DNA from 3 places in the Uruburuella testudinis genome. Region 3 is predicted to be linked to each of the others. Evidence: predicted binding sites of a transcription regulator. Region 3 holds the regulator's gene; each other region holds the start of a gene.

Region 1 (10,521 bases), 1.1 Mb from region 3:
TGCTGATAGCTTTCTATTTTCTCGACCGTCATCTCTACAATAAAGAAGATGAAATCGAAGCAACCGACCCTTCTCCCGACAGCCCGCTGAAAATTTTCGGCAAATGGAATTTCCTGTTGCTCGCCGGCGTGGTAGCGGCTGTATTGATGTCAGGCTTGTGGAAACCCGAGCATCCCGGCTTTGAAATCCTGGGCAGCACCTATCAGCTGCAAAACCTGGTGCGCGACTTGATTTTACTCGGCCTTGCCGGCGTATCGCTGGCCATTACCCCCAAACAGGTGCGTGCCGGAAACGAATTCAACTGGGATCCGATTTTGGAAGTGGGCAAGCTGTTTCTCGGCATCTTCATCACCATCGCGCCGGTATTGGCGATTTTGAAAGCCGGCGAGGCAGGCGCATTCCGCGGCTTGATTTCCATGGTGCATGATGCCGGCGGCAACCCTATCAACACCATGTATTTCTGGATGACCGGCCTCTTGTCGGCCTTTCTCGACAACGCCCCCACCTATCTCGTGTTTTTCAACATGGCCGGTGGCGATGCCCAAGCTTTGATGAGCGGCCCGCTGTTCCACACCCTGCTGGCGATTTCAATGGGCTCGGTATTTATGGGTGCCCTGAGCTATATCGGTAATGCGCCGAACTTTATGGTGAAATCCATTGCCGAGCAGCGCAAAGTGAAAATGCCCAGCTTCTTCGGCTACATGGCCTGGTCGTTTGGTATTCTGGTGCCGGTGTTTATTCTGCACACACTGATTTTCTTTGTGTTGCAACTGTTTTAACCACCGCATCTAACAGGCCGTCTGAAACCTTTATCAACAGGTTTCAGACGGCCTGATATCATCAAATTCCCATAAATCTACTACAGAAAACTGAGCGAAGATCATCAATGCGGCCGGGCTTTACCGCGCAGTCAGATTGTTTACAAATTAACATAAGCCCACAGCTGATTTATTTTTTGAACGACGATTAATACAACCAATCGGCCAGCCATATCCGGCTGCGTAATCCCCAATAACTGCTCAAACCGGTGGTATGGTGCACCATATTGCCGTTTTTAATTACCGCAATCGTCGGTGTAACCGCCACCTGCCACTGCGCGGCAATTTTGCCATCCGCATCATTCAAGGTATCAAAGTCATAATCGTGCCCGCGCATATAAGCCGCAACCTCATCAGCCGAACCCGATCTGAGTGCAACACCCATCACCGGCACGCCGGCTTGATGCAGCTTTTCCACCACCGGCGAAGTATAGCGGCAAATACCGCACCAACTGCCCCAAAAATACACCACCACCGGGCGGTTGCTGCTGAATTCGGCCAATGTCCACCGCTCACCTTGCAAAGTTTGCCATGGCGTTTGCGTAAAGCCCACCGGTTGCACCGGCTGCCGCCACCAATCTACTGCAACGGCCACCACGGCCAAAATAATCACAGTTTGCACAATCTGTTTCAGCCAATAAACCATCCGCTTATGCATGATGTTTTTCTCCGCCCAAACCATAATGGGCATGATCTGTTTATAAATAGAAAAAACAGGCTGTACGCCTGTTTTTCATCTTAATGCCTGTCATGATTATTTTTTAATCACACGGGTATAAATAGCCAAAATGATAACCGCAAAAATGGTGGAAGCAATCCAGCCGGCCGGCTCGCCCGATTGATACCAACCGGCAGCCTGCCCTACCCAACCGGCCAGCAATGCACCGGCAATACCCAGCAAAGTGGTCATGATAAAACCCAAGTTATCTTTGCCCGGATGCAATACTTTTGCCAAAACACCGACCACAAAACCTACGATAATGGTTACTAACCAACCCATGACTTTTCCTCTCTTAAACTTATTGACGGTTACAGAATTGTAAAGATATTTGACGGCTTGTTCCCATTTAAAAATATACTGGCGAGACAGCGAACTTTATATGCCGCACAGGGTACAGCAGCAAGCCGCTGCAATCAGGTTGTTTTATAGAATGGGATAACTAACCGGAGTTACCGGCATCATCATACACACACAGGCAAGAAAGATGTTTTAAGCTTGCATGATTTTTCAAAATACCAACAAAGTTTTGGCTTTGCCGCCACAATGTGTCACGCCTTAAAACAAAAGCCCTGCTGAAAAGCAGGGCTTTTGAATATCGGAAACAATTAACGTTTGGAGAACTGTTTCGCACGACGTGCTTTGCGCAGACCGAATTTTTTACGTTCCACTTCACGAGCATCGCGGGTAACGAAGCCGGCTTCAGACAGCGCAGGTTTCAGGGCAGCATCATAGTCGATCAGGGCACGGGTAATGCCGTGACGGATCGCACCGGATTGGCCGGTTTCGCCACCGCCGATTACGTTGACTTTAATGTCGAACGCTTCTGCGTTTTCGGTCAGAACCAAAGGCTGGCGAACCACCATGCGGCTGGTTTCGCGGGCGAAGAATTCGTCAACCGGGCGGCCGTTTACGATGATTTGGCCGGTACCTTTTTGCAGGAATACACGAGCCACTGAACTTTTGCGGCGGCCAGTGCCGTAGTAGTATTTACCGTTCATGTGGTGTCCTTAAATTTCCAAAACTTTAGGTTGCTGGGCAGCATGGCCGTGTTCTTCACCGGCGTATACTTTCAGTTTTTTAATCATGGCGTAACCCAGCGGGCCTTTCGGCAGCATGCCTTTTACCGCTTTTTCCAAAACGCGCTCGGGGAATTTCTCCTGCATTTCGGTAAAGTTGCGCTCATAGATACCGCCCGGATAGCCTGAGTGGCGGTAGTATTTTTTATCCAGGGCTTTGTTGCCGGTTACACGCAGCTTGTCGGCATTAATCACGATGATGTAATCACCGGTGTCAACGTGCGGAGTGTATTCGGGTTTGTGTTTACCGCGCAGACGGTGGGCGATTTCGGCAGCAACGCGACCCAAAACTTTGTCTTGAGCGTCGATCACGAACCATTCGCGCTTAACCTCATGCGGTTTGGCTGAAAAGGTTTTCATAAGGAGTAATCCAAATAAATATATAGAAAGCTACCGATTTTAGTGATGAATCGGGTTTCTGTCAATGAAATTGAGGCCGTCTGAATCATTTATTGCATCAGGCCGTCTGAAAGCAGTGAAAGGTGTTGTATTTCAGCCGATTGTAAAGATGAAATGCCGCCTGAGGGCGACATTTCCAAATGGAATCCCCGCAGATGCCGTTCGGGCTGGAATCCGCTTGAACCTTGCAGACAAGGCGGTTACCTCGGGCAGTTTCGGGTGCATCTGCAAACAGACACTCGCGCCCACTGCGACTCCCGGCAACCTGAAGCGAACGTATTGGTTCAAAGGAATATATGCCTTCGCGAACACCGCAGGGAAAAACTAACTTTCCGGCTTAAGCCAGCTTGGCGAGCGCTTTGTCACACGCTTCTGCCATGCTTGTTATTTTACGCTCAAACTCGCCGATTGCCAAATCATCTTTCATCGACATCTTCAATAAATCGTGCACCACATTTAGGGCGGCCATAATCACAATTTTATCGGTTTCAACAATGCGGCCGCTTTGTTTGATGACATCGATTTTCTGGTTCAGCATCTCAACTGCTTGCAACAAGGTATGTTTTTCTTCGGCCGGCGTGCCGATTTTAAACTCGCGGCCGACAATTTCTACGCTGACTTGTTCTACACTCATGATTCTGCCTCGTTTTCATTGGCCGCCGCCTGCGGCAATCGGGCCAGCAGGCCGCGAATCTCTGCGGCGCTGGCATCCAGCAAATCGCGATATTGCCGGTTTTCATCTGTCAGGCTGTCGATTTTACCTTGCAAGTCGTTTTTCAGCTTGCCCACCTGCACCAGCAACGCCTCGCTCAATTCGTCTACCGCGGCCTGGTGCTCATCGGCCTGCTGTGCCTGCTCCGTTTTCAGGCGGGCGATTTCATCGTTGAGGCGTTTGTTTTCGCCGACAATCGTTTCAAACTTTTGCGCCAGCCGGTAAACGCTTACTTCCAAGTTTTCTAAAGACTGATTCATTTTTTTACACAACCTTTTCTACACAACCCGAAGGGCATGGCTGCAAGCATAGATGGATGCAGCCCCACTGTCAAACAAGGCCGTCTGAACGGCTGTTCAGACGGCCTGATACCCATTGCCGGCCTACTTTAAATGGGCAAAATAGCCTTATTCAAAGCGGGCTTCACGCTCCATCAGGCGTTCCACCACTTGTTGGGCGGTCAGCTCTTTGCGGATAAGTTGCAGCAAGGTTTGCGTGATCGGCATATCAATCTGATATTTGCAAGCGGTATTAAACACTTCTTCAATGGTGCTCACGCCTTCGGATACATGGCCGATTTCCTTGAGCACATGGTGCAATTCTTTGCCTTCCGCCAAGCCCAAACCCACACGGCGGTTGCGTGACAAAGCGCCGGTGCAGGTTAAAATCAAATCGCCGATACCGGCCAAACCCATCATGGTTTTCGGTTTGGCGCCCATTGCAATCGCCAGCCGGGTGATTTCGGCCAAACCCCGCGTAACCAGCGCTGCACGGGCATTCAGGCCGTATTCGAGGCCGTCTGAAAGGCCGGTAGCAATGGCCATCACGTTTTTTACTGCGCCGCCGACCGCCACGCCGATGACGTCTTCGCTGCCATAGAGGCGCATCACCTGTGTGTTCAAATCAGCCACCAGGCTTTCAATCCACGCTTTATTTTCAGAAGCCAGCACCACGGCACACGGCAGCTGCTGCGCCAACTCTTGTGCAAAACTCGGCCCCGAAAGCACGCCTATTTTATCATTTTCAGGCAACACTTCTTTCACCACCTGGAAAGTCAGCAAACCACTGTCCTGCTCAAACCCTTTGCAGGCCGTCAGCACGGGCAAATGGCCGACACCATGCTCCGCCAGCAATTGCGCGCTGTCGCGCAAACCGGCCACCGAAGTCACAATCAACACCAGCTCGGCGCCTTGCAGAGCGTCTGCCAGCTCAGTATGCACAGCAACCCCTTGCGGCAAGGCGAATCCGGGCAGATAGCGTTTGTTTTCACGCTCCTGCGCCAAGGTTTGCATATGCCCGGCATTTCTTGCCCATATGGCCACTTCGTTGCCATGCTGCGCAAAATGGATTGCCAGCGCAGTGCCCCAGGAGCCTGCGCCCATCACGGTTATTTTCATAATAATCTCTCACTCAAAATTGCGCTTCACTTTAAAACAATCGTGCCAAAGGTGCAAGCGCCGGCTTGATTTTCCAACACCCCGCCACGGCTCGACCGCATCAACCTATGCCGTACAATTATTTGATTATAAATAACTATTGTATTGATATGTAAAAACAATTCAACAATCAAGGTTGATATAAAACAAAAGCGGCAAGCGGCAACCTCCCTATACTTAACCAAAAGAAACAATAACACACCTCATTCGGAAAAGCCGTTTTTATAAAGTGTTATTCACATAAAAGGAACCAGCCATGAACCAAGCCATCCGAACCCGCGCCCTCACATTTGCCACGCTGCTGGCATTGGCTGCATGCGGCGACAAACCCGCAGACAGCCCCGCCCAAACCGCTGCACCGGCATCCGCGCCAACAGCATCCGCAAGCGCCGAACCGGCACCCGGCGGCACAGCTTCAGAGCAAGACCGCGAGCTGTTGAAGCAGGCTCAAGGTATTTTCCAACCGTTGCCCGGCCTGGAAGAAATGCAGAAAGCCCACCCGGTCAGCGAGGCTCAAATCAAGCTCGGCCAACAGCTTTGGTATGATCCGCGCCTTTCACGCGGCAACACCGTCAGCTGTAACTCCTGCCACAACCTCGCCAGCGCCGGTGTCGACAATATGCCCACCAGCCAGGGGCACAAAGGCAGCTTCGGCGGCCGCAACTCGCCCACTGTATTGAATGCCGCCCTTCTGGGCAGCCAATTTTGGGACGGGCGTGCCGCCACAGTAGAAGAGCAAGCCGGCGGCCCGCTGCTCAATCCGGTTGAAATGGCCAACAAAGACGAAGCTTCGGTGGTTGCCAAAATCGCCCACATTCCCGAATATCAGGAAGCCTTCAAGCAAGCTTATACCGACAAAGGCGGTGAAATCACGTTTGCCAACATCACCGAATCCATTGCCGCATTCGAACGCACCCTGCTCACGCCCACCAAATGGGATGACTATTTGAAAGGCAACATCAATGCACTGAGCGAGCAAGAGCGCAACGGTGTACGCTCATTCATCAACAACGGCTGCATCGCCTGCCACGCCGGCGTTAACCTCGGCGGCGAATCATTCCAGAAATTCGGTTTGGTCAAAGGCCCTTACTGGCAGTTTACCGGCAGCAAAAATCATGATGAAGGCCGCTTCGAAGTCACACAGTCTGAAAACGACAAATTCGTCTTCCGCGTGCCCGGCCTGCGCAATGTTGCCCGCACCTACCCCTACTTCCATGACGGCAGCGTTTGGGAGCTTGATAAAGCCGTGGGCATTATGGGCGAAGCACAATTGGGCAAACAATTGCCGCAAGAAGATGTGGACAATATCGTAGCCTTCTTGAATACCCTCTCCGGCAGCGTGCCCGAATCCGCCCGCACCATGCCCGAACTGCCGTCTTCAAGCGATGCCAAGTCTCATCCTGACAACAACTAAAACAACCATTTGAAGCAAAACAGGCCGTCTGAAACACCCCGTTTCAGACGGCCTGATGTTTATCGCCGCGCTGCTGAATCATTTTGCATAGACACCGCACCCACTTATACTCATTCACAAAAGCAAACTAACAAGGCGACAAGATGCGCCGACGCCGTTAGGTTATTTTTGTGAATGGGTTATATCGTTCCCATAATATCGCCGTTAAACTTCATCATCAGAAATGAAGTTTAACGGCGATAAAATGCCGTCTGAACCCACGATTTCAGACGGCATATGTTTCAGGCAATCACAGCAGACAGCTTATCCGGCAAACTTTTTAAACACCAGCGTGCCGTTGGTGCCGCCGAAGCCGAATGAATTGGAAATCGCCACATCGATTTTGACATCGCGCGCTTCGTTGGCGCAATAATCCAAATCGCAGCCTGCTTCAATATCCTGCTCGAAAATATTGATGGTGGGCGGTGATTTTTGCTCGTGCACCGCCAATACGCTGTACACCGCTTCCACACCGCCGGCCGCGCCGAGCAAATGGCCGGTCATAGATTTAGTGGAATTCACCACCACTTTGCGGGCATGCTCTTCACCCAAGGCCAGTTTCAGCGCATTGGTTTCATTGGCATCGCCCAAGGGTGTAGAGGTGCCGTGCGCATTCACATAGTCCACATCGGTGGGGTTCAGGCCGGCATCTTTCAAAGCGTGGCGCACGGCCATTGCCGGGCCGTCCACATTCGGGGCAGTAATGTGGTAAGCATCGGAGCTCATGCCGAAACCCACCAGCTCCGCATAAATTTTGGCACCGCGTTTTTTGGCGTGCTCCAACTCTTCCAGCACCAACACGCCGGCACCTTCGCCCATAACAAAACCGTCGCGCCCCTTATCCCACGGGCGCGAGGCGGTGGCGGGGTCATCGTTGCGGGTAGACAAAGCCTTCATGGCGGCAAAACCGCCCATCCCCAAGGTGCAGATGGCACCTTCCGCACCGCCGGCCACCATCACATCAGCATCGCCGTATTTAATCAGCCGCGCCGAATCGCCGATGGCGTGCGCACCGGTGGTACAGGCCGAAACCATGCCGTAGCTGGGGCCGCGATAGCCTTTGAGAATGGTAACATGGCCGGCAATCAGGTTGATCAGCGAGCCGGGAATAAAAAACGGGTTGATTTTACGGGCACCGCTTTCCAACACCTGCTTGCCGGTGGCTTCGATGCTGGGCAGGCCGCCGATGCCGGAGCCGATGTTCACGCCCACGCGGTCTTTATCGAGGCCTTCGACATCATCCAGCCCGGCATCGGCAACGGCTTGCAGCGCGGCGGCAATGCCGTAATGGATAAATACATCCATGCGGCGGGCTTCTTTGGCGCTGATATAGTCGCCGATTTGAAAATCTTTGACTTCGCCCGCCACTTGGCAGGCCAGCTCAGAGGCATCAAAGCGGGTAATCGTGCCGATACCGGTTTGGCCGGCCAGCAGGTTGCTCCATGCGGTTGCGATATCGTTGCCCACGGGCGATACTTGGCCCAGGCCGGTAATAACCACTCTTCTCTGGCTCATAAACTGTCTCACTGTATAGGGCAGCGGCGTCGGTTTGCACATTCAAACCAGGCCGTCTGAACCCGGATTCACAAGGTGTAATAAGGGAAAAGCCTCTGTCGGCAGGCAAACCCGCAGCAGAGGCCGATATTTCGGTATGAAACCGCGCAATTAAGCGGTGTGTGCCTGAACGTAGTCGATTGCCAGCTGCACGGTGGTGATTTTTTCGGCTTCTTCGTCGGGGATTTCGCAGCCGAAGGCTTCTTCCAAAGCCATTACCAGCTCAACGGTATCCAGAGAATCAGCGCCCAAATCATCTTGGAATGAAGATTCGTTTTTCACTTCGGCTTCATTCACACCCAGTTGTTCGGCAACAATTTTTTTAACTTGTTGTTCAATATTTGACATGTCGGTCAGTCCTTATAAGCCTTTACAGGCGAGTTTCAAAAAATTTTCAATCCGGTTATTGTACCGAATTAGTTTAGAGTTTTCCATCTAAAATCAGCTTTTAACAGCCGGGAAAAACCCGATTGGTTTACGCGGCATATTATCATAGGCTTATTTTGAATCACAAGCGGCTTTTCGTTTTCTTAAACAATCAAATATTTAGCCGGCCTTTTTAAGCGCCGCCGCAATATTTGCAGCCGTGCGAGCGCATTCGAAACAAATTTCAGACGGCCTCCAACCGCTTTATTGCAGCTGATTGTGCAAAAACCGCAACACACAGGCCAATTCGGCGGCGGTTTGCGCCTGCGTGCCGTTGCCGGTGTGGCCGCCTCCGCCAGGCGCATACAACCAGCATTGTTGGCCGTTTGCACGCAGTTTGGCATAAAACTTGAGCGCGTGGGCGGGGTGGACGCGGTCATCAGAAAAACTGGTGGTAATGAGTGCGGGCGGATAATTCAGGCCGTCTGAAAGCCGGTGATACGGCGATAAAGCAGCCAGGCTTTCACGTTCGGCGGGGTTTTCAGGGTCGCCGTATTCTTCTATCCAACTCGCGCCGGCAGACAGCTGCGTATAATTCAGCATATCGGTGAGCGGCACTTCGCACACCAGCGCGCCGATGTTGTGCGGCTCGCGCGCAAAGGCCGCTGCGGTAATCAAGCCGCCGTTGCTGCCGCCTTGCAGGCCGATGTGTTTGGGCGAACTCAAGCCGCGTGCCGCCAAATCGCGCACCACCGCCAATAAGTCGTCAACACTTTTATATTTATCGGAGCCCTGTGCGGCATGATGCCAGCGCGGGCCGAATTCGCCGCCGCCGCGCACGTTGGCCAACACAAAAGCATTGCCCTGCGCCAGCCAGTGCCGCCCGACGGTGCCGAGATAATGCGGCAGCTCGGGCATGCCGAAGCCGCCGTATGCATACACCAGCGTGGGCGTGTCGGGCGCAGTGCTTCGGCCGACATGGTAATAAGGGATGTTGATGCCGTCTGAAGAAACAGCGTGAAGCTGCTGCACTTTGATGCCGTCTGAATCAAACTGCTTGGGCTGGCGGCGCAACACGGTCAACTCCATCACGTTCAAATCCAGCGCAAACAATGTCAGCGGCGTGGTGAAATCGCTGGCGGCGATATACACCACATCACCGCCCCACGGCTGGTCGGCCAATTCCAATGCGCCCTGCGGCAGCGCCGGTATTTCTGCCTCCTGCCAGAGGCCGTCTGAAAAACGCCAGGCTTTCAGACGGCCTGATACGTTATCCAAAATAGCGGCAACCACAAAACGCTTGGTGGTCTCCACACTTTCCAATGCCTGCGTTTCGTTGGGCACAAACAACACCTGCGCCGCGCCGATGTCGCCCTTATTAAGCTTCACCGCCACCAAGGCGCCGGCGGGATAACATTGGTTGGCGCGCACCCAATCGCTGCGCAACTGCAACATCAGCTGCCCGGCCAGGTAGCCCACCACTTCGCAATCACGAGGCAGGTTCAGACGGCCTGCCTCCCCCGCCGGCGACACATATAAATAATCTTTGCTGAAAAAACCGTCTGCCGCTTCAATCAGATCAATCGGCGCACCTTGTGCATCAAGATAGCGCCAAGCATTGACCATCACGCCGTCTGAAGCCATTTGATACACCGGCAAAGCTTCTTCAAAACTTTGACCGCGCCGCAGCAGCCACACTTCGCGCGGATAGCCCGACCGCGTCAGCTGGCGTTCGTCCCATGCGGGGCACACCCACACACTGTCGGCATCGCGCCAGGCAATATGGTTTTTGCCGGGCGGAAAATGAAAACCGCCCGCCACCAGCGCGCCTTCGTTTAAGTTGAATTCCAGCGTATACGCCGCATCCGCACCGGCACTGCTGAGCGTGATCAACACTTGCTGCGGCGCTTCCACATAATGCGACACACCCTCGAGATACACATCGTCATCAAGTATTTCATCAAAATCCGCCACCGAAAACAACAC
Region 2 (10,521 bases), 360 kb from region 3:
CCATGCGGTTATTGGTGGTGTCGGCCTCACCGCCATACAGCTCTTTTTCGTGGCTGCCGTAACGCATCAACACGCCCCACCCGCCCGCACCGGGGTTGCCTTTGCATGCGCCGTCGGTATAAAGGTAAACAGTGGGTTCCATGATATCGGCTTCCTTTAACAATAGGGGCGCATGATAGCATAACCTATTCAAAAAATAATCCGGCGGCGTTGCCGGTTGGCTGTTTGAAATAAGGATAAGGCCGTCTGAAAAATATTATTCAGACGGCCTTATCCTTATTTTGTTGCCTTGCTGAAAAATCAAGCCGGCTCAATAAATGATGTTTTTGCCGTAGCCTTCCAAAATTTCTTTAATATGCAGCACGGTATCTTTCGGAGGCGGATGTACGCCTTTGAGTTTGTATTCATCGCCGCACAATTCCCATTTGTGCGCGCCTAATTCATGATACGGCAGCAGCTCGACGGTTTCGATGTTTTCCATGTCGCCGATAAATTCGCCCAACAGGTGTGCGGAGCGGTCATCATCGGTATAGCCCGGCACAATCACAAAGCGCACGCGCGTAGGCTGTTGCCGTTCGGCCAGATAACGGGCGAAACGCAGGGTTTTGGTGTTGGGAATGCCGACCAGCACTTTATGGATTTCGGGGTCGATTTGTTTTAAATCGAGCATCACCAAATCGGTGTGATCAATCAAGCTGTCGAGAATGGCATCGTAATGCAGGGCATAGCCGTTGGTATCGAGGCAGGTATGAATGCCGTTTTCATGGCAGGCGGCAAACCAGTCGCGGATAAACTCGTATTGCAGTAACGGCTCGCCCCCTGTTGCGGTTACGCCTCCGCCAGTTGCCCGCAGGTAATGGCGGTAGGAAATCACTTGCTTCATCACCTGCTCTACCGTAAGCACTTGCGCTTGCTCGGTGCGCATATCCCATGTATCGCGGTTGTGGCAATACAGGCAGCGCATCAAGCAACCTTGCATAAACAGCACGAAACGTAAGCCGGGCCCGTCGACCGTGCCGCAGCTTTCGATAGAATGCACAATGCCTTTGCCGTGATAATGCCGGTGACCGTCGGCAGATTCGGCCGGGTGAATGGTATGAGTTTGCATAGTTTGTGTGCGTATTGTGTTGTTTTCAGAAGAACTATTATACAGCATAGGCCGTCTGAAAAATTTTGTGAAAAGAAATGCCGGGTAAACCTACCCGGCATTTTGTGATGCAGCGTTACCGGCGGATTACATGCTGGCGGTAAAGGTGCGGGTAATCACGTCTTGCTGCTGCTCTTTGGTGAGGGAGTTAAACCGCACCGCATAGCCTGAAACGCGGATGGTCAGCTGCGGATACAGCTCGGGGTCGTTCATCGCTTCAATCAGCATTTCACGGTTGAGCACGTTAACATTCAAGTGCTGGCCGCCTTCTACGCCACCTTCGTGGTGGAAATAACCGTCCATCAAGCCGGCCAGATTTTTCTCGCGTGAAGTTTCGTCTTTACCCAGCGCGCCCGGCACAATCGAGAAGGTGTAGGAAATACCGTCTTTGGCAAACTCAAACGGCAGTTTGGCTACAGAGCTCAACGAAGCCACGGCACCGTTGACATCGCGGCCGTGCATCGGGTTGGCACCCGGGCCGAACGGTGCGCCTGCACGGCGGCCGTCAGGGGTATTGCCGGTTTTTTTGCCGTAAACCACGTTGGAAGTGATGGTCAGCACAGATTGGGTGGGGATGGCATTGCGGTACATCGGATGCGTGGCCACTTTTTTCATAAAGCGCTCAACCAAATCGCAGGCAATATCATCTACGCGATCATCGTTGTTACCGAATTGCGGATATTCGCCTTCGATTTCAAAGTCTACCGCAATGTTGTTTTCATCACGCACCGGGCGCACTTTGGCATATTTGATGGCAGACAGCGAGTCGGCAGCCACCGACAAACCGGCAATACCGCAAGCCATGGTGCGTTTCACATCACGGTCGTGCAAAGCCATCAGCGCGGCTTCGTATGAATATTTATCATGCATATAGTGGATAATATTCAACGCGGTTACGTATTGGGTTGCCAGCCAATCCATGAAATTGTCCATGCGGTTCAACACAGTGTCGTAATCCAACACTTCATCTAAAATCGGCTCGGTTTTCGGGCCGACCTGCTCTTTGGATTTTTCATCAATACCGCCGTTGATAGCGTAGAGCATGGTTTTGGCCAGATTGGCACGGGCGCCGAAAAACTGCATTTGTTTGCCGACAACCATCGGGCTCACGCAGCAGGCAATGGCGTAATCGTCGCTTTCAAAATCGGGGCGCATCAAATCATCGTTTTCATATTGGATAGACGATGTATCGATGGATACTTTGGCACAGAAGTGTTTGAAACCTTCCGGCAGTTGCTCAGACCACAACACAGTAATGTTCGGCTCGGGAGACGGGCCCATGTTGTAAAGCGTGTGCAGGAAGCGGAAGCTGTTTTTGGTAACCAGCGTGCGGCCGTCCAAGCCCATACCGCCGATAGATTCGGTGGCCCAAATCGGGTCGCCTGAAAACAGTTCGTCATATTCGGGCGTACGCAAAAAGCGCACCATACGCAGCTTCATCACCAAATGGTCGATCAGCTCTTGCGCTTCGCTTTCAGTAAGTGTACCGGCTTTCAGGTCACGTTCGATATAAATATCGAGGAAAGTAGCCACACGGCCGAACGACATGGCTGCGCCGTTTTGCGATTTTACTGCTGCCAGATAGCCGAAATAAGTCCATTGCACAGCTTCGCGGGCATTGGCGGCCGGGCGTGAAATATCAAAACCGTAGCGGGCGGCCATTTCTTTCATTTGGCCGAGCGCTTTGTGTTGGTCGTTGATTTCTTCACGGCGGCGAATAGTTTCTTCCAAGTTTTTGCCGGCTTCCAAATCGGCTTGCAAAGAATTGAACTGCGCCACTTTATCGGCCATCAAAAAGTCGATACCGTAAAGCGCCACGCGGCGGTAGTCGCCGATAATACGACCGCGGCCATAAGCATCGGGCAAGCCGGTCAGCACACCGGATTTTCGGCAGCGGCGGATATCGGGGGTGTAAACGTCAAACACGCCTTGGTTATGGGTTTTACGGTATTCGGTAAACGCTTTAACCACTTCCTGATTCAAGGGGCTTTCGTAGATTTTGCAGGAATCCATCACCATTTTCAGGCCGCCGTAAGGCATAATCGCACGTTTGAGCGGCTCATCGGTTTGCAGGCCGACAATGGTTTCCAAATCTTTATCGATATAGCCGGCGGCGTGGCTGTTAATGCCGGATACGATTTGCGAATCGATTTTATAAGGCGCATGGGTACGGTTTTCAACCTTGATGCCTTCCATCACATTATTCCACAACGTGGTGGTCGCTTCGGTGGCGGGCGCCAGAAAATCGCCGTTACCTTCATAAGGGGTGTAATTTTTTTGAATAAAATCGCGTACGTTTACACCGTTCTCCCAATCGCCCGGCTGAAAGCCGGACCATGCAGTGGAACGCTCTTGTGCGGTGGTAGCCATAATAAACTCCTGTTTTGGTTAAGCTAAAAAATATAGAAGAAGAAATTTGTATGGGTAGGATAGCACTTATTTTTTAGGATAAGTAAGCATTTTAGAGAAATAAAATTACTATTTTGACTTAAGTCATGAAATAAAATGTAGTCTGAAAATCTGCTGGAAAATTTATTTCAACGGAGTAAAATGGAACTGAATATACGCTTTTAATAAAGCCAAGGCCGTCTGAAACCACAATGGCTTTCAGACGGCCTTATCTTATGCCCTTATGCCACTTTATGGCAACAACTTATTTGCATTCAATATATTATGCGGATCAAGCTGGGCTTTTACCGCCCGCATCAGGGCGATTTCCGCTTCGCTGCGCACACGCGGCAGCCATTGGTTTTTAACCTGCCCGATGCCGTGCTCGGCAGCAATCGTGCCGCCGCAAGCCAGCACATGCTCATACACCAGTGCATTAACCGCATCTTCATACTGATACACCTCATTACCAAGCACCTCCGGCAGAAAAGTGTTGTAATGTAAACTGCCGTCGCCCAAATGGCCGAACACCACAATTTGTATATCTGCAAACGCCGCCTGCAATGCCGGCGCACAGCGGTCGACAAACTCAGCCACCCGGGCAATCGGCACCGCAATATCATGCTTGATACTGGCGCCCAGCTGACGTTGTGAAGCCGAAATATTTTCACGCAACGTCCACAAATTCAGCCTTTCCGTTTCCGATTGCGCCAACACGGCATTTTCAAAACCGCACTCAAACAAAAACTCGGCCAGCAATTCACCCAAATCATCGCGGGCAACCGAATCGGTCAAATCAAGCAGCACATGCCATTCTGCCTCAACAGGCACGCTCAAACGGCTGAATGCTGATGACAGCGTTAAAGCAAAACGGCTCACCAGCTCAAAGCTGCACAAGCGCTCGGCAAACCGCCCCTGCATTAAGGTCAGCAACCTAACCGCCTGCTCGATGGTTTCCACCCCCACCCAAGCGGTTTCAGTGGTTTGCGGCTGCGCAAACAGCTTCAGTGTTGCCCCGGTAATAATGCCGAGCGTGCCCTCGCTGCCGATAAACAAATGGCGCAAATCATAACCGGTGGTATTTTTATGCAACGGCTGCAAATGCGACATCAACCCGCCATCGGGCAGCACCACTTCCAAACCCAATACCAAATCACGCATCGTGCCGTAGCGCAACACATTCAACCCGCCCGCATTACACGCAATATTACCGCCGATCTGGCATGAACCTTCACTGGCCAGGCTCAAGGGAAACAAACGTCCCGCGGCTGCGGCTGCCTGCTGCACATTTTGCAGCACTGCGCCGGCATCGACGGTTATCGCATTGTCCGCCAAATCAACGCTGCGGATACGGTTCAGCCGGCTTAGATTCAACAACACCCCGCCGTCAGGCACAGCTGCACCGCACAAACCGGTATTGCCGCCCTGCGGCGTAACCGCGATGCCGTGCTCAAAACAAAACCGCATCAGCGCCTGCACTTTTTCTACACTGTCGGGCTGTACCACCGCATCGGCCTTACCGGTATAACGGCGGCGCTGATCGATTAAAAACGGCTGCCCGTCTGCCACAATTTCGCTTTCCGACAAAAATGCCGCAAGCGCCTGCTTCAAATCCTGCCCTGTCATATTTTCCGTATGCTCCAGTTATTAAGCCTTCTAGGGTGTCCTGATGTGTTGTTTATGAGAGGATTTTTGTTCCTGAAAATGCAAATGCAAGGCAAAAAACGCAGCAAGATTGAACATCTTGTGAGGCTTTTTACACAGCAGATGCGTTTTCAGGAGCAAAATACATTCGTCAATCGAATGGTCAGGATACCTAAACCCATTCATAAACGTCAGCCAATAAGGCGGCGCACACATATGGGGCCGGTCGGCTTGGCGCATCATGCTTGAGCAAAGCCGGTCTCCTCGGAGCCCGAATGAGCCGATGCGGTTAGGTTATTTTGTCGAATGAATGGGCCGCAAATAAATTTCAAGCGCGAGGCTCAGTATAAAGCAAAAGCAGGATACGTTAACGTATCCTGCTTTTGTCACATATTCAGCAGAATATGATTATTTTGCAGCAGAAGCAGCTTCAGTAGCAGTTTCAACGGCAGAAGCAGCAGCAGTAGCAGCAGAAGCGGCTTCAGCAACAGCAGCAGAAGCATCTTTAGAACCTTCGGCTACAGCTTCTTGAGCATCAGCTTTGGCTTCAGAAGCAGCTTCAACGGCATCAGAAGCAGCAGCTTGAGCATCAGAAGCAGCTTCAACAACAGCTTCAGAAGCGGCAGAAGCAGCATCTTGGGCTTTCTCGGCGTTGTTACCGCAAGCGGCCAGGAACAGAGACATCAAAGCAGCAGCAAACAGTGATTTTTTCATTTTCAATACCTTCTCTTATTTGATCAAAACTAAGAATAATTAATTTGACCGCACCAAACAGCCCGGTCATATACCACAGAAATTCATAACTGAATCTGTCAGCAATTATGCCGCACGCCCTAAACCAATGCAACGAAACCTGTATACAGTTCAGCAAGAATATAACGCTTAGGCATGTGATTTGAATAATAAGTTCACGCTCAATTGCTGAAACGGATTGAAAAGCTGTTTGAATTTTTTATTTTATTCTAATATTTCAAAAATTTAAGAAATAAAATCACAATAAAAACATTTACCCGCCTCAACGGCCTGCCATTCAGCCTGCCAACCCAAAAGTTGCAAAAAAACAACATTTACTACCGTTGTCTTAAAAAATTCATATTATTTCTTTACCAATCTGCCGCCGCCGCACCATAAGTTTAGCCGCATTGCCATGCCGGCCTATGCTACAATAAACCACCATTTCCACAAATAAAGGACCTATTACATGGCCATTGCAAAAAATTCTGTCGTTACCCTTCACTATGAAATGTTTGATGCCAACGATCAGCTGATCGACAAAACCGAACAACCGATTGCTTATCTGCACGGCGGTTATGACGGTATTTTCCCGCTGGTAGAAGAAGCTTTGCACGGCAAAGAAGTGGGCGAAACGGTGGATGTGGTGCTGGCGCCCGATGATGCTTTCGGCGAGCAAGATCCTGAATTGGTGCGCATCGAAGATGTTAACGTGTTCCCGGTAGAAGTTGAAGCCGGCATGATGTTTGAAGCCGACGACCCCGAAACCGGCGATGTATTGGTGTACCGCGTAACCGATGTGGCCGACGGCAAAGCCGTAGTAGACGGCAACCACCCGTTAGCCGGCATGAAAATCCGCTTTAAAGCCACAGTTGACAGCGTGCGTGAAGCCAGCGCTGATGAAATTACCCACGGTCACGCCCACGGCCCGCACGGTCACCACCACTAAGATTCCTGATGCGTCGTTTATAAAGGGATTTTTGCTCCTGAAATTGCAGATACCCTGCAAAAAAATGCAGTAAGCTCGGATATTTTGCGAGGCTTTTTAACGCAGCAGATGCGTTTTCAGAAGCGGAAAGCACCCGTAAACGAATTGTCAGGATATCCTATAGTTCATTCGAAAAATCTATCTGATGGCATCGCCCTGCCCTTGCCGGTTGATTTTTTGAATCAGCATCAGGCTTCCAGCCTATCATCTCATCAAAAGGCCGTCTGAAACCAAAAGGCCGTCTGAAAACCAAAAGTTTCAGACGGCCTTCATCCATGATTTCATACCCATTCATCAAAGCAGGCCGGAAAGCAAGCCGGAGAAGCGGCAAGCAAACGACCATGCACACCATAGGGCGTAAGGCGAGAAAATCGGCGCAATCAGGTTATTTTCATGAATGGGTATATGCTGCAACCATTATGCCTTGATGCTGTCGCGGCTTTCCAATACCTGATCAATCAAACCGTAGGCTTGCGCCTCTTCGGCAGACATAAAATTATCGCGATCGGTATCACGTTGCAAATCGGCCAAATCGCGGTCGCAATGTTTGGCCAGCAAACGATTGAGCTTTTCTTTGATTTTCAACAATTCACGCGCATGGATTTCGATATCCGAGGCCTGGCCGCCCAAGCCGCCGCTGATGAGCGGCTGGTGGATCATGATGCGGCTGTTGGGCAGTGCGAAACGTTTGCCTTTGGTGCCCGCCGAAAGCAAAAACGCGCCCATACTGGCCGCCTGGCCGAGGCACAAGGTTGACACATCAGGCTTCACAAAATTCATGGTGTCGTAAATCGACATGCCGGCCGTTACCGAGCCACCCGGTGAGTTGATATAGAGGAAAATATCCTTATCGGGATTTTCACTTTCCAAAAACAATAATTGCGCCACCACCAAATTGGCTGTTTGATCGTTGACCGGCCCCACCAAGAAAATGATGCGCTCTTTCAGCAGGCGCGAATAAATATCAAACGCGCGCTCGCCACGGCCGCTTTGTTCAACCACGGTCGGCACTAAATAGTTGTTTTCGATTTCGGGAAACATATGCGCTCCTATCATAATAATGGTAAAAAAGCACCCAAGCGCAGCTTAAGGTGCTTTTGTTTTCAGACGGCCTCAACCGCCATTAAGCCTGTGCGCCCATCACTTCATCAAACGACAAAGCTTTTTCGCTGACTTTGGCTTTGCCCAGCACAAAATCTACCACATTGGCCTCAATTGCCAAAGAAGTCGGGCCTTGCAAACGTTGTTGGTCGGCAAAATACCACTCGATCACTTCTTGCGGATCTTCATAGCTTTCGGCAAATTCGCTAACCACCGCTTTGATTTGCTCTTCAGTCGGCTCCAGTTTGTTTTCTTCCACCAGTTTGGCCAGAATCAAGCCCAAAGCCACGCGGCGTTCGGCCTGTTCGTTAAACATATCGGCCGGCAGATCCAGATTGGCGGCATCAGCCATACCTTGGTTAACGAAATTTTGCTTCATTTCGGCAGCCAGGCGGGCGGCTTCATCGGCCACCAGAGCTTTGGGCAGCTGGATTTCGGTAGATTTCAGCAAAGCTTCCATCACCGCTTCTTTGGTTTGCTCCTGCGTGCGGCGGGATACTTCACGCGCCACATTTTTCTTCACTTCTTCGCGCATTTTGGCCACATCGCCGTCTTCAATGCCCAAAGCTTTGGCAAATTGCTCGTCTACTTCCGGCAATACGGCTTCGGATACGTTGTTTAATGTGATGGTGAACACAGCGGTTTTACCGGCCACGTCTTTACCGTGGTAATCTTCCGGGAAATTCACTTCCACATCTTTGCTTTCACCTTCTTTCAAGCCCAACACACCGGCTTCGAATTCAGGCAGCATTTGGCCGTTGCCCAATACGAAGGGGTAATTTTTAGAAGAGCCGCCTTCAAAAGGCACATCATCGATTTTGCCTTCAAAGTCGATAATCACACGGTCGCCGTTTTGCGCTTCGCGCTCAACGTGGTTGAAACGGGTACGCTGTTGGCGCAGGATATCGATGGTTTTGTCGATTTCGGCATCGCCCACTTCGGCGGTTACTTTTTCAATTTCCTGAGCGGCCAAATCGCCTACAGCCACTTCGGGGAATACTTCGAAAATCGCGGCCACTTTAAAAGCATCTTTATCATCTTGCTCTTCCACGCCTTCGAAACGCGGCATACCGGCCACTTTCAAATCTTCGCTGACAGCGACATCGTAGAAGGCTTTTTGAACCTGCTCGTTCATCACATCGTTTTGCACACCCGCGCCATACATAGACTCAACCATCTTCAGCGGCGCTTTGCCGGGGCGGAAGCCGTCGATTTTTACGCGGCGTTGGGTTTGTTGCAAACGCTTGTCGGTTTCCGCATTGATGGCCGCCCACGGCAGCGCCAACACAATTTTGCGTTCCAGATTTTCCAAAGTTTCTACAGTTACGCTCATTATAAGCCCTTAATTCTATTGGTGTTAACAATCCAAAACGGGCGGCATGCCCGCTTTTGCATTCATTTCCCGAAAAATGGGGATAAAAAATTAAACCGCAAGTGTATCACAACACGCCGATAAAATATATTTTTCAACATTCATACTCATTGATAAAAACAACCCGCTCCTGCCTTCATCCTGCCGCCTTATTGGCCGGCTTTTTTAAATCGGCTTCAGACGGCCTTTGCCCTCATTATGCGTGCGGTTTCATGCCAACAGCCGTCGGGGCGCAATTCCAGCCGCGCCACTTGGCCGTAAGCCACCTCATCCAGCGCATCTGATGTCAGCGCGTAAACAGGCGGCACGCGGGCGGGGGCGAGCAAGTGCAACGGCGGCAGCGGGTAATAGCGTGCATCAAGGCCGTCTGAACGCGGCCACGGTTGTGTGTGGTTGATATACAGGCCGTGCCAGCCGTAGCGGTTGAGCGGCTGTGCCTGCCATGTTGCTGCGGCTGCGGCAAACCCGATGCCACGCACCACTGAAACGCGCGTGATATTTTCGGGTTTGATGTCGGCGGCCTGTAAAGCGGTCTGCCCTTGCGGTGCGGCAGACCACGCCAATTGCTGTTGCAGTTTGGCGGCTTTATCGGTCAAACGGTCGCTGCGGTTCAAACCCACCATTTCAGACGGCCTCGCTTCAGCATCGCCGTAATATTTGCAAGTTAATTCAATGTGATACAGCCGCCCATTTAATCCGGCCACGAAATCGAGTGCGCCCAAGGTTTGGCCGTTATCGTCGCGCACGCTCAGATTGCGGGCATACAGCTGCGCATGCGGGGCAGTGTTCAGCCAAAAGGCCAACAGGCTTTCGGCATACAGCCCCAAACGGTGGCCGAACGGGGCTTCTTGCGCCAGATGCTGTTGCAGCGGTTCAGGATTGCTGTCGAGTGCCAGCAGGCAGCGGAAGCCTGCTTCGCCGAGCAATTCGCGCACCCCCAATTCGCAGCCGCTGTGCCACAACGGCGGTGCGGTCAAAATCGAGGCCAGATCGCGCACATTCGGGTCGGTCAGCCGCCACCACAGTGCATCAAGTGCATAATTCATTTCAGACGGCCTTATCTATTTGAGGTTGCGTTTCACAGTATTTAAAAAGCCGCGCAAGATATCAATATCTTCTGTTTGTGTGTTGGCGCGGGAAAACAAGCCT
Region 3 (10,521 bases):
AGCCAAGACGGCTTCCACTTCATCGCGGGTCATGCTGTGCATCAAGCCGGTGCTGACGGCTACGAGCGAGTTGTTTTTGCTGGCGCCGGTGGCAAAGGCATTGGGCTCGGGGGATTGGTAGATGGCCACTTCGGGTGTTTTCAGATTCCATTGGCGCGCCTGATTTTCCACGGTTTGCAGCAGCCAGGCTTCGGCTTCATTGCGCGGCTGGGTAATCACTTCGGCTCCTACCGAGCGTTTGGCCACCATTTTTGAAGTGAGCAGGGAAATGATGGAGCCGGTAAAGCCGATAACGGCAGAGTAAACCAGCAGGCTGCCCATTTGATCGGGGTTGCTGCTGATGCCCAGCAGGCTCAGGATGATGCTGATAACAACCAGTACGGCGATGTTGGTGGCGAGAAACAAAAAAATACGTTTCACAGGTTTTCCTTCTTTCAGTGTGGTTTGGTTTTTATTTTTTCGGGTTTGCCCGAAGCGTGGCGCCATTGTCGCAAAAAGTGGCGGGGCGGCAAAGATGCGCTTTGGAAAAGGTATGCAAATTTATGAATGTTTGGAAGAAAAGCGGATTGTTGCGGTTGGGTTGCGTAAATCAAAAGGCCGTCTGAAATCGCTTCAGACGGCCTTTTGATGAGGAGTTTGGCCGGGGATGATCGGCTTGGCCGGTGCTTAGGTGCGGATTTGGCCGTTGCCCAACACCACCCATTTTTGGCTGGTAAGGCCGTGCAGGCCGACGGGGCCGCGGACGTGGATTTTGTCGGTGGAAATGCCGATTTCCGCGCCCAAGCCGTATTCAAAGCCGTCGGCAAAACGGGTGGATGCGTTGACCATCACGCTGGCTGAGTCTACTGCGCGCAAAAAGATTTGCGCATCGGTGTAGTTTTCAGTAACGATGCTGTCGGTGTGGTGGCTGCCGTGGGTGTTGATGTGGGCGATGGCTTCGGTCAGGCTGTCAACGATTTTTACGGCCAAAATCGGGGCGAGATATTCGGTATCCCAGTCTTCTTCTGTGGCGGCTATGATGTCGGGCAGTATGTTGCGGGTGCGCACGCAGCCGCGCAGTTCTACTGCTTTTTCGGCGTATTTTTCGGCCAGCAGGGGTAATATTTCAACGGCACGCGCTTCGTGTATCAGCAATGTTTCTATGGTATTGCAGGTGCCGTAGCGGGAAGTTTTGGCATTAAAGGCGATATCCAGCGCTTTTGGGGTGTCGGCGGCGCGGTCGATATACACATGGCAGATGCCGTCGAGATGTTTGATCACGGGCACTTGGGCTTCGGCACTGATGCGCGCTACCAGCGATTTGCCGCCGCGCGGAATAATCACATCGATTAAATCGGGGCTTTGCAGCATGGCGCCGACGCTTTCGCGGCTGGTGTTTTCAATCAGCCGCACGGCATCCACGGGCAGGCCGTTTTCGCGCAGGGCCTGGGTAATCAGCTTGGCAATGGCCATATTGCCGTTGAATGCCTCGCTGCCGCCGCGTAATACGCAGGCATTGCCTGATTTGAGGCACAGTGCCGCGGCGTCAACGGTTACATTTGGGCGTGATTCGTAAATGATGCCGATAACGCCCAGCGGCACGCGCATTTTACCGATTTGCAGGCCATTGGGGCGGTTGCGGAATTCATCCATTTCCCCCACCGGGTCGGGCAGGGCGGCGACTTGGCGTAGGCCTTCGCACATGCCGGCGATGGTGGTTTCGGTGAGCTTGAGGCGCTCAAGCAGAGCGGTTTCCAGGCCTTTGGCAGCGGCCTGTGCCATATCTTCTGCATTGGCGGCCAAAATGGCGGTTTGGTGTTGCTCAATCAATTCGGCCAGGCGCAGCAGGGCGGTATTTTTTTGTGCGGTTGTGGCTGCAGCCAATTGGTAAAACGCCTGTTTGGCGGCAGCGGCGGTGTCACGCACATAGTCGGCAATATTTTGCATGTTTTCAGACGGCCTTATGCGGAGATGGTAGAAAATCTATAATAAATGCTGCAGGCCGATTGGGCAATAGCCAAACAGGCCGTCTGAATGCTTCAGACGGCCTGTTGTCGGAAACGGGCTGCTTAGAAGTTATAGCGCACGCCGAGGTTTGCGCCATATTGATGCACTTTGGCTGATTGCGAACCGATTTTGCCGAGGTAATTGTATTCTACACCGGTATTTAAGGCTAATTTGTCGGTAAACTGATATTGAGCGCCCAACACCGCGCCTGCACCTAAGCGGGTATTGGATTCGCTTTTGCTGATGTGGGAACGGGAGACTGCGGTAGTGCGCTCTTCTTCTGCATCTAAATTCAGGTAGTTGAGCCCGATGCGTACACCGGCATAGGGTGTGAGCGCAGATTGGTTGTGGAAATCGTAAATGGCAGATACGCCGACAGAGTGGGCGCTGACTTCTGCTTTGTGATAAGCATTGGTAGAGGTTTCTTGGTTTTCGAGCTGGCCGAAGTAGGTGTAATCAACCGCATAACGGAGGTTGCCGGTGTCTTTGCCGACAGCAATGCGCGCAGTGGGGCTGTTGTCTTTGAAACTGCGGCCGCTTTCTTTGGCTGTTAATTTGGAGTAGCCGGCATCGCCTTGCAGATACCAGCCTTCGGCAGCAGCCATGCTTGATACGCCGGCCAAAATGGCGGCCAATACGATTTTTTTCATGAGTTTAATCCATATTATGTGGTTGGGGGAAGTTGCTATAGGCTCAGCAATTTTCAAGGCTTCTTGATGAATCTTCTTTTTAAAACAAACAGGTTGATTTGAAAAATACGGTTATTCAATTGCCTTTGCTATAATTGTAACACAATAAAGAAACGGGTGTTAATATTATTAATATTGGTATGCATTTATAAATTATATATTTGTGTATTTTTAATATGAGGCCGTCTGAAAATTCAGACGGCCTGTTGACTGTTGTTAAAACACGCTTATACGGTTTGCGAATATTGTGCCTTGGTTTCTTTATGGCGCAAGTGGTAGTCGAACACCATGGCAATATTGCGGATGAGGAAGCGGCCTTTAGGGGTGACTTTCAGCCCGTTGGCTTTCAGATGCAGCAGGCCGAGTGCGGCCAGTTGTTGTAAATCGGCAAGCTCGTCTTTGAAATATTGGCTGAACGGAATGCCGAAGATGCTTTCGTAGAGCTGAAAATCGAGGGAAAAGCGGCACATCAAATCTTGAATGATGTTGCGGCGCAGGATGTCGTCGCGGTTGAGTTGGTAGCCGCGCATGACCGGTAGGCGGCCTGAGTCGATGGCGGCGTAATAAGCATCGATGTCACGCTCGTTTTGCACGTAGCTGCTGCCGATTTTGCCGATGCTGGAAACGCCGATGGCCACCAGATCGCAGTCGGCATAGGTGGAATAGCCTTGAAAATTGCGTTGCAGCCAACCTTCTTTTAAGGCGGTGGAAAGCTCGTCTTTGGGCTTGGCGAAGTGATCCATGCCGATAAATACATAACCGCGTTCGGTGAGGGTTTGCACGGCGTATTGCAAAATATCGAGCTTTTCTTCGCTGCCGGGCACGGCTTCGGTGTCGATGCGGCGTTGGGGTTTGAAAATATGCGGCAGGTGGGCGTAGTGGTAGAGCGCGAGGCGGTCGGGATCGAGTGAGAGTACGGTGTCGATGGTGGGCTTGATGCTTTCCAGCGATTGGTGAGGCAGGCCGTAAATCAAATCAACACTCACTGATTTGAATCCGGCTTCACGGGCCGCTTCGATGACTTCGCGCGTTTCTTCAACGGTTTGGATGCGGTTGACGGCCTGCTGCACTTTGGGATCAAAATCCTGAATGCCTACACTCATGCGGTTAAAGCCGAGCCGGCCGAGATGGTGTACGGTGTCGCGGCTTACTTTGCGCGGGTCGATTTCAATCGAATATTCGCCGCTGGGAATCAGTTGGAAATGTTTGCGTATCATGGCAAACACACGTTCGAGCTGGTCGTCGCTTAAAAAAGTGGGGGTGCCGCCGCCGAAGTGCAGTTGGGCGAGCTGGTGGCGGCCGTTGAGGTGCGGGGCGAGCAAATCCATTTCGCGTTCTAAGTATTCGATATAGGCATCGGCACGGGATTTGTCTTTGGTGATGATTTTGTTGCAGCCGCAGTAATAGCAGATGGTGTTACAAAACGGAATGTGGATATAAAGCGACAGCGGTTTGTTGAGCGCACCCAAGCTGCGCAATTGCAGGGCGTGGGTGTATTCGGGTTCGCCAAAACCGTTGTGGAAGCGGTCTGCCGTGGGGTAGGAAGTGTAGCGCGGGCCGCTGGCGGGCAGGCTGGCAATCAGATTGCGGTCGAATTCGGGTTGGGTGTTTGTGTGTATGGGTATGGTTTTCATGTTGTGTTCTGGTGTGTGAATGAATCAATTAGGCAAAGCTAAGCTAGTTTGGTAGAATGCCGATATTATGATAAACATGCCTTGACGTGAGTCAATACTCAATAAGTCGGGGCTGAATAAAGGTTGCCGATATGTCTGCACACACGAATTCAAACCAGCTCAAAGCCTTGTGTTCCACGTGTTCATTGCGTGAGTTGTGTCTGCCGGTGGGCTTGATGCCGACCGAGTTTGAGCAGCTGGATGCGGTTATCCGCCAAAGCCGCCGTCTGAAAAAGGGCGAATACCTCTTTCGGGCGGGCGAGCCTTTTACATCTCTGTATGCCATACGTACCGGTTTTTTCAAAACCACGGTGGCCAGCCAAGACGGCCGCGATCAGGTTACCGGCTTTTTTATGTCGGGCGAGTTGATCGGCATGGACGGCATTTGCTCGCATGTGCACAGCTGTGATGCGGTGGCGTTGGAAGACAGTGAAGTGTGCGAACTGCCGTTTGCCCATATGGAAGAGCTCGGCCAAAATATTCCCAGCCTGCAAACCCATTTTTTCCGCCTGATGAGCCGTGAGATTGTGCGCGACCAGGGCGTGATGCTGTTGTTGGGCAATATGCGTGCAGAAGAGCGCTTGGCGGCGTTTTTGCTGAATTTGTCGAACCGCCTGTATTCGCGCGGTTTTGCTGCCAATGATTTTATCTTGCGGATGTCGCGCGAGGAAATCGGCAGCTATTTGGGGCTGAAGCTGGAAACCGTCAGCCGCACCTTGTCAAAATTTCATCATGAGGGTCTGATTTTGGTGGAGCATAAACACATCAAAATCTTGGATCCGCAGGCATTGAAGAAAATGGTGTCAGGCTGTGCGCATGCGCTGTAAGGCATTGATTACAAGCATTTATGAGGCCGTCTGAAGCGTTTTCAGACGGCCTCATTATTTATCAATATTCAACGCATGCGGTTTTATATTCATACAAAAGTAAGCCGGCAAGACAGCCAGTCGAATGCAGTACGCACGCGCGGCGACGAGTTAGTCGGTTAGATTATTGTTGTGAATGGAGATTAAATCGAAAAATCTTCTTCAATCGGCATATACAGCATTTTATCAATACGCTCGCGTGTCAGTTGCGGGGCAAACAGGTTGATAAAATCATAAGTGTAACCGCGTAGGTAGGTATCCGGCCGTAGAGCGATATAAGTGGAAGAAGGTTCGAACAAATGATCGGCATCAACCAGCTGCAAATCGGCATCGTTTTTGGGGTCAAACGCCATTTTGGCCATAATGCCTACGCCCAAGCCGAGTTTGACATAAGTTTTCAATACATCGGTATCGGCGGCGGAAAGCGCTACTTTGGGCTGCTCGATGCGTGCTTTTTGAAAGGCGCGGGCGATGCTGCTGCCGTTGTTGAAGGCGAATTCGTAAGTGACGAGGGGGTAGCCGCTCAAATCGTTGATGCTCAAAGGGTGGCGGCAATCGAGCAGCGGATGGTCGTGCGGCACCACAATGGCGTGCGTCCATTCATAGCAGGGCAGTTTGCGCAATTCGATATGCTCATCGATAGACTCGGTGGCGATGGCAAAGTCGGCCTCGCCGCTGCCCACCATTTGAGCGATGGCGGTAGGGCTGCCCTGTTTGATGCTTAATTCGACTTTGGGATAGCGCTTGACAAAGTCGGCCACGATGCGCGGCAGCACATAACGCGCTTGGGTGTGGGTGGTGGCGATAGTAAGCGAGCCGCTGTCGTGGTCGGTAAATTCGCTGCCGATATTTTTAATATTCTGCACATCCCGCAAAATGCGTTCAGAAAGCTCCAATACGGCTTTGCCCGGCTGTGATACCGAAACCACACGCTTGCCGCTGCGGATAAAGATTTGAATGCCCAATTCTTCTTCCAGCAGGCGGATTTGTTTGGAAATGCCCGGCTGCGATGTAAACAGTGCGTCGGCGGCTTCGGAAACATTCAAATTGTGGCGGTAAACTTCCAGGGCGTAGCGTAATTGTTGTAGTTTCATAAGTGTAGGGTAGGGCTGTGCGGAAAAATGTGGGTTTTGTGCGACACGGTGCGTTAAATGTAGCATATTTCATGAGGCCTTGCCCGTTTTCTCCTTTTTTCAAAGAAAGCTTTTGTTTTTACAGAAACTATCTTGGTTTTGTAATATATGGGCATTTTATGGGCCCTCTCCGGGTGTTGCGTTTGTGCAACGACAAAGCCGCAAGCAGCGCAATTTGGTTGTAAATAAATGACACAGGATTGATTTTTCGGCATGATTCATAATTAGGAAGCGGGCCGTTTCGCAGTTGTGCTCAGGCAGCGCGCTATTGACAGTTTGCCCTTAGCTTCTTATAGTGCAAACCTGATATATCCGATTTGCCGCCGTTATTACAGCGGCCTGTATATTGGTGATTTGTGGCGTTTACACTCCGGTGTGGCCGTTGCATAACAATTTTTGATGAGGGAATAAAATGACCAAACAGCTTAAATTAAGCGCCTTGTTCGTTGCTCTGGTAGCTTCAGGCACCGCAATGGCCAGCGAAGCGCATACCAAACACGGTTACACCGTTGATCGTGAACAAACCGTGGTTCGCAACAACTACGGCGAGTGCTGGGAAAATACCTACCTGGACAAAGCGACCCAAGGCCGTATCGAATGTGGCGATGCCACTCCGGTTCAATCTGCTCCCGAATATGCTGACGAAACTGTTGCCCTGTCTGCCCAAACTCTGTTTGGTTTCGACCGCGACAACCTGCGTCCTGAAGCAAGCGAAACCTTGAATGCGCTGGCCCAACGTTTGAGCGACACCAACGTTGAAGCCGTACGTGTTGAAGGCCACACCGACTTCATGGGCTCTGAAGCTTACAACCAAGCATTGTCTGAGCGTCGTGCCAACGTGGTTGCCAACTATCTGGTTAACCGCGGCGTTCCTGCCGGCAAAATCACTGCTGTAGGTTTGGGCGAGTCTCAAGCGCGCATGACTGCTTCTTGTGAGGCTGAAGTAGCCAAACTGGGTTCACGCGTATCTCGCGCCAACAAACGTGCTGCTCTGATTGCATGTATCGAACCTGATCGCCGTGTAGACGTGCGCATCCGCACCTTGGTAACCCGCCAAGTGGCTCCGGGTCAAGTTGAAGGCGAGCGTCCTGCTGTTGACAACGGCTGGATTCCGGGCCCGAAATCTTCAATTCACGGCTACACCCGTCCGTAAGCTTGAAGATGTAAAGATAGTTTGAAGAAACCCCGCCTTGGCGGGGTTTTGTGCATTTTCAGGCGGGCGGTTGGGCGTGTTTCGGTTTATAATGTCGCCTTATTGCAACAATCGGGCATGGTTTGAATGACAGAATTCGATTTTATCCGCCGCTACCTGATGCGGCAGCAAAGTGATAAGGATGTGTTGCTCGGCATTGGCGATGATGCGGCTATTGTGCGCCCGCGCACCGGCTTCGATTTGTGTTTCAGTAGTGATATGCTGTTGGCCGGCCGGCACTTTTTTGCCGATGTGGCACCTGCCGACTTAGCGCATAAAGTGTTGGCAGTGAATATTTCTGATATGGCGGCCATGGGCGCACAGCCGCGCTGGGCGTTGTTGAGTGCGGCATTACCAAAATTGGATGAGGCATGGTTGCAGGCATTTTGTGATGGCTTGTTTGGTTTGGCCGGGCAATTCGGTATCACGCTGATTGGCGGCGACACCACCAAAGGCGATTATGTGTTTAATATCACCATTGCCGGCGAATTGCCGCAAGGGCAGGCCTTGCGCCGTGATGCGGCGGAGGCGGGTGACGATATTTGGGTGTCGGGCCGGATAGGTTTGGCTGCGGCGGCACTCAACCACCATTGGCAGACGTTGGTGCTGCCGGAGGCGGTGCATACTTTATGCGAGCCGGCAAGATTACGCCCGATGCCGCGTGTGGCCCTTGGACAGGCCTTGCTGACGGTGGCGCATGCGGCTCAAGATATTTCAGACGGCCTCGCGCAAGACATCGGCCATATTCTCAAGGCTTCGGGTGTGGGGGCGGAAATTTTTGCCGACCGGCTGCCGACCTTGCCGATATTGCGCACACTGTTGCCGCAGGCGCGTTTATATGATTATCTGCTGGCCGGCGGTGACGATTATGAGCTGGTGTTTACCGCGCCTGAGCAGCAGCGTGATGCGGTATTGGCGGCAGGCCGGGCGGCGGATACACCGGTTACCCGCATCGGCAGGGTGTTTGCCGGCGAGGGTTTGCGCATTTTGGAGGCAAACGGTAAAGAAATGCAGTTAACTCATTTGGGGTTCGATCATTTTGGCTGATATCAAACCGACTTTTTCTTGGCTGAAAAAACGGCCGTTATGCCTGCTCGGCTTTGGTTTCGGCAGCGGGCTGGCACCGGTGGCGCCGGGTACGTTCGGCACGCTGCCCGCCTTGCCGATGGCTTTTGTGTTACACCTCATCGGGGTAGACGGCTGGTGGCTGGCGGCTTTATGTGCGCTGCTGTTTGTATGGGGCATCCGCATCTGCAATCACACGGAACGTGCATTGGGTATTCAGGATTACGGCGGCATTGTGTGGGACGAGATTGTGGCCATGCTGCTGATTTTGGCATTTGTGCCGTTTTATTGGGGCTGGTGGCTGGCGGCGTTTGTGTTGTTCCGTTTGCTGGATGCGCTCAAGCCTTGGCCGATAAAATGGTTTGATGCGCGGGTGCACGGCGGTTTCGGCATTATGTTGGATGATTTGATTGCGGCGCTGTTTGCCTTGCTGATATTAAATATTGCCGCTTGGTTGATTTGATACTCTAGGGAATTCTGACCATTCGATTTAAGGGTGTATTTTGCCCCTGAAAACACATCTGCTGCGTTTTTTGCCAGGCACCTGCATTTTCAGGAACAAAAATCCCTCCATAAACAGACATATCAGGACACCCCAGGCCGTTTGAAAACTACAGTAAAATAGTAAATGATAATAATGAGAGATTTATGAACGAAATTGAAATTCAGGTGCAACCGAATTATCTGGCGGAGCAAAGCAATGTGATGAACGATAAATACGTGTTCAGCTATCATATCACCATCCGCAATCGCAGCCATGATATTGTGACGTTACGTAAGCGCCATTGGGAAATCACCGATGCACACGGCGATGTGGAAAGCGTGTCGGGTGTCGGTGTGGTGGGCGAACAGCCGGTGCTGTATCCGGGAGATGATTATGAATATAACAGCGGAGCTCATTTAAGCACGCCGTGGGGCTGCATGGAAGGGTATTATGAGTTTGAAGACAGCTATGGCGAGCGTTTTTCGGTGCCGGTGCCGCGATTTGACTTAAAAGCCGATATCACTGTGCAATAAAGAAACAAATTGTTGATTTAGGTGTTTTATCTGAAAGCCGCTAAATTTATAGCTTTAAATACTGGCTTTAATCATTAATACAGGCCGTCTGAATGTTTTTCAGACGGCCTGTATTTATTTTAAGGTCAATAAAACCAAAGCTTTGATTAAAGAGGATTAACCTCGGCTTGCATTTCTTAACGCCTTGTGCTGAAATGAAGGCCATCACAAGAAATTGTAAACAATCAGGAGAGAAGCCATGGAAGGATTGAAGAATTTTTTCGATATGCTGGGCGGCTGGGTATGGGGGCCGGCCATGCTGGTGCTGCTGGTCGGCACCGGTGTGTTGCTGACTGTAGTATTGAAAGGCTTACAGTTCAGCATGCTCGGCTATGCTTTGAAGCAGGCGTTCCGCCCGCATCCGAAAAAGCATGACGGCAGCGATCACGACGGTGATATTTCGCATTTCGGCGCCCTGATGACTGCGCTTTCCGCCACCATCGGCACCGGTAATATTGCCGGCGTGGCCACTGCGGTGGTGTTGGGCGGGCCGGGTGCGGTGTTTTGGATGTGGATCACCGCCATTTTCGGTATGGCCACCAAATACGGCGAGGGCGTGCTGGCCGTGAAATACCGCGTGGTGAATAAAAGAGGCGAAATGTCGGGCGGCCCGATGTATTACATCGAGCGCGGCCTGAATATGAAATGGATGGCCTTGCTGTTTGCATTGTTCGGCACCATTGCTTCGTTTGGTATCGGCAGCTCGGTGCAGGCCAACTCAGTGGCGATGTCGATTCAAAGCAGCTTCAGTGTCGACCCTTGGATTACCGGTGTGATTTTGACTGTGCTCACCGGTATTGTGATTTTGGGCGGTATTAAAAGTATTGCCAGAGCGGCATCGATTATTGTGCCCTTTATGGC

What was found. The regulator FNR, encoded in region 3, switches genes on or off when oxygen is low (the NO sensors DNR and NnrR bind a similar motif). The targets are predictions, from matches to a motif close to TTGATNNNNATCAA.
Region 1: a site for FNR is predicted at 5,299-5,312, ahead of LVJ83_RS11270 (cytochrome-c peroxidase). Genes of this name have one in related genera too.
Region 2: a site for FNR is predicted at 3,631-3,644, ahead of pflB (formate C-acetyltransferase). Genes of this name have one in related genera too.

Annotation. Positions count from the first base shown of each region.
Region 1 covers NZ_CP091508.1:2,452,878-2,463,398, forward strand. The annotation lists gene LVJ83_RS11225 (sodium:proton antiporter) at 1-779, shown strand, start outside; gene LVJ83_RS11230 (protein disulfide oxidoreductase) at 967-1,476, opposite strand; gene LVJ83_RS11235 (GlsB/YeaQ/YmgE family stress response membrane protein) at 1,573-1,818, opposite strand; gene rpsI (30S ribosomal protein S9) at 2,145-2,537, opposite strand; gene rplM (50S ribosomal protein L13) at 2,547-2,975, opposite strand; RNA gene ssrS (6S RNA) at 3,157-3,337, opposite strand; gene LVJ83_RS11255 (cell division protein ZapA) at 3,352-3,648, opposite strand; gene LVJ83_RS11260 (hypothetical protein) at 3,645-3,986, opposite strand; gene LVJ83_RS11265 (NAD(P)H-dependent glycerol-3-phosphate dehydrogenase) at 4,134-5,123, opposite strand; gene LVJ83_RS11270 (cytochrome-c peroxidase) at 5,419-6,576, shown strand; gene fabF (beta-ketoacyl-ACP synthase II) at 6,880-8,130, opposite strand; gene acpP (acyl carrier protein) at 8,281-8,517, opposite strand; gene LVJ83_RS11285 (prolyl oligopeptidase family serine peptidase) at 8,800-10,521, opposite strand, start outside.
Region 2 covers NZ_CP091508.1:1,005,667-1,016,187, reverse strand. The annotation lists gene rnhA (ribonuclease HI) at 1-142, opposite strand, end outside; gene pflA (pyruvate formate lyase 1-activating protein) at 311-1,108, opposite strand; gene pflB (formate C-acetyltransferase) at 1,235-3,517, opposite strand; gene LVJ83_RS04565 (FAD-binding oxidoreductase) at 3,788-5,161, opposite strand; gene LVJ83_RS04560 (hypothetical protein) at 5,216-5,428, shown strand; gene LVJ83_RS04555 (hypothetical protein) at 5,588-5,893, opposite strand; gene LVJ83_RS04550 (FKBP-type peptidyl-prolyl cis-trans isomerase) at 6,381-6,860, shown strand; gene clpP (ATP-dependent Clp endopeptidase proteolytic subunit ClpP) at 7,317-7,940, opposite strand; gene tig (trigger factor) at 8,023-9,333, opposite strand; gene LVJ83_RS04535 (DUF1853 family protein) at 9,549-10,418, opposite strand; gene LVJ83_RS04530 (RNA methyltransferase) at 10,434-10,521, opposite strand, start outside.
Region 3 covers NZ_CP091508.1:641,327-651,847, forward strand. The annotation lists gene htpX (protease HtpX) at 1-420, opposite strand, end outside; gene LVJ83_RS02890 (glutamate-5-semialdehyde dehydrogenase) at 667-1,926, opposite strand; gene LVJ83_RS02895 (opacity family porin) at 2,049-2,636, opposite strand; gene hemN (oxygen-independent coproporphyrinogen III oxidase) at 2,903-4,309, opposite strand; gene fnr (fumarate/nitrate reduction transcriptional regulator Fnr) at 4,441-5,175, shown strand; gene LVJ83_RS02910 (CysB family HTH-type transcriptional regulator) at 5,358-6,308, opposite strand; gene LVJ83_RS02915 (OmpA family protein) at 6,760-7,500, shown strand; gene thiL (thiamine-phosphate kinase) at 7,627-8,586, shown strand; gene LVJ83_RS02925 (phosphatidylglycerophosphatase A family protein) at 8,579-9,067, shown strand; gene apaG (Co2+/Mg2+ efflux protein ApaG) at 9,253-9,621, shown strand; gene LVJ83_RS02935 (alanine/glycine:cation symporter family protein) at 9,860-10,521, shown strand, end outside.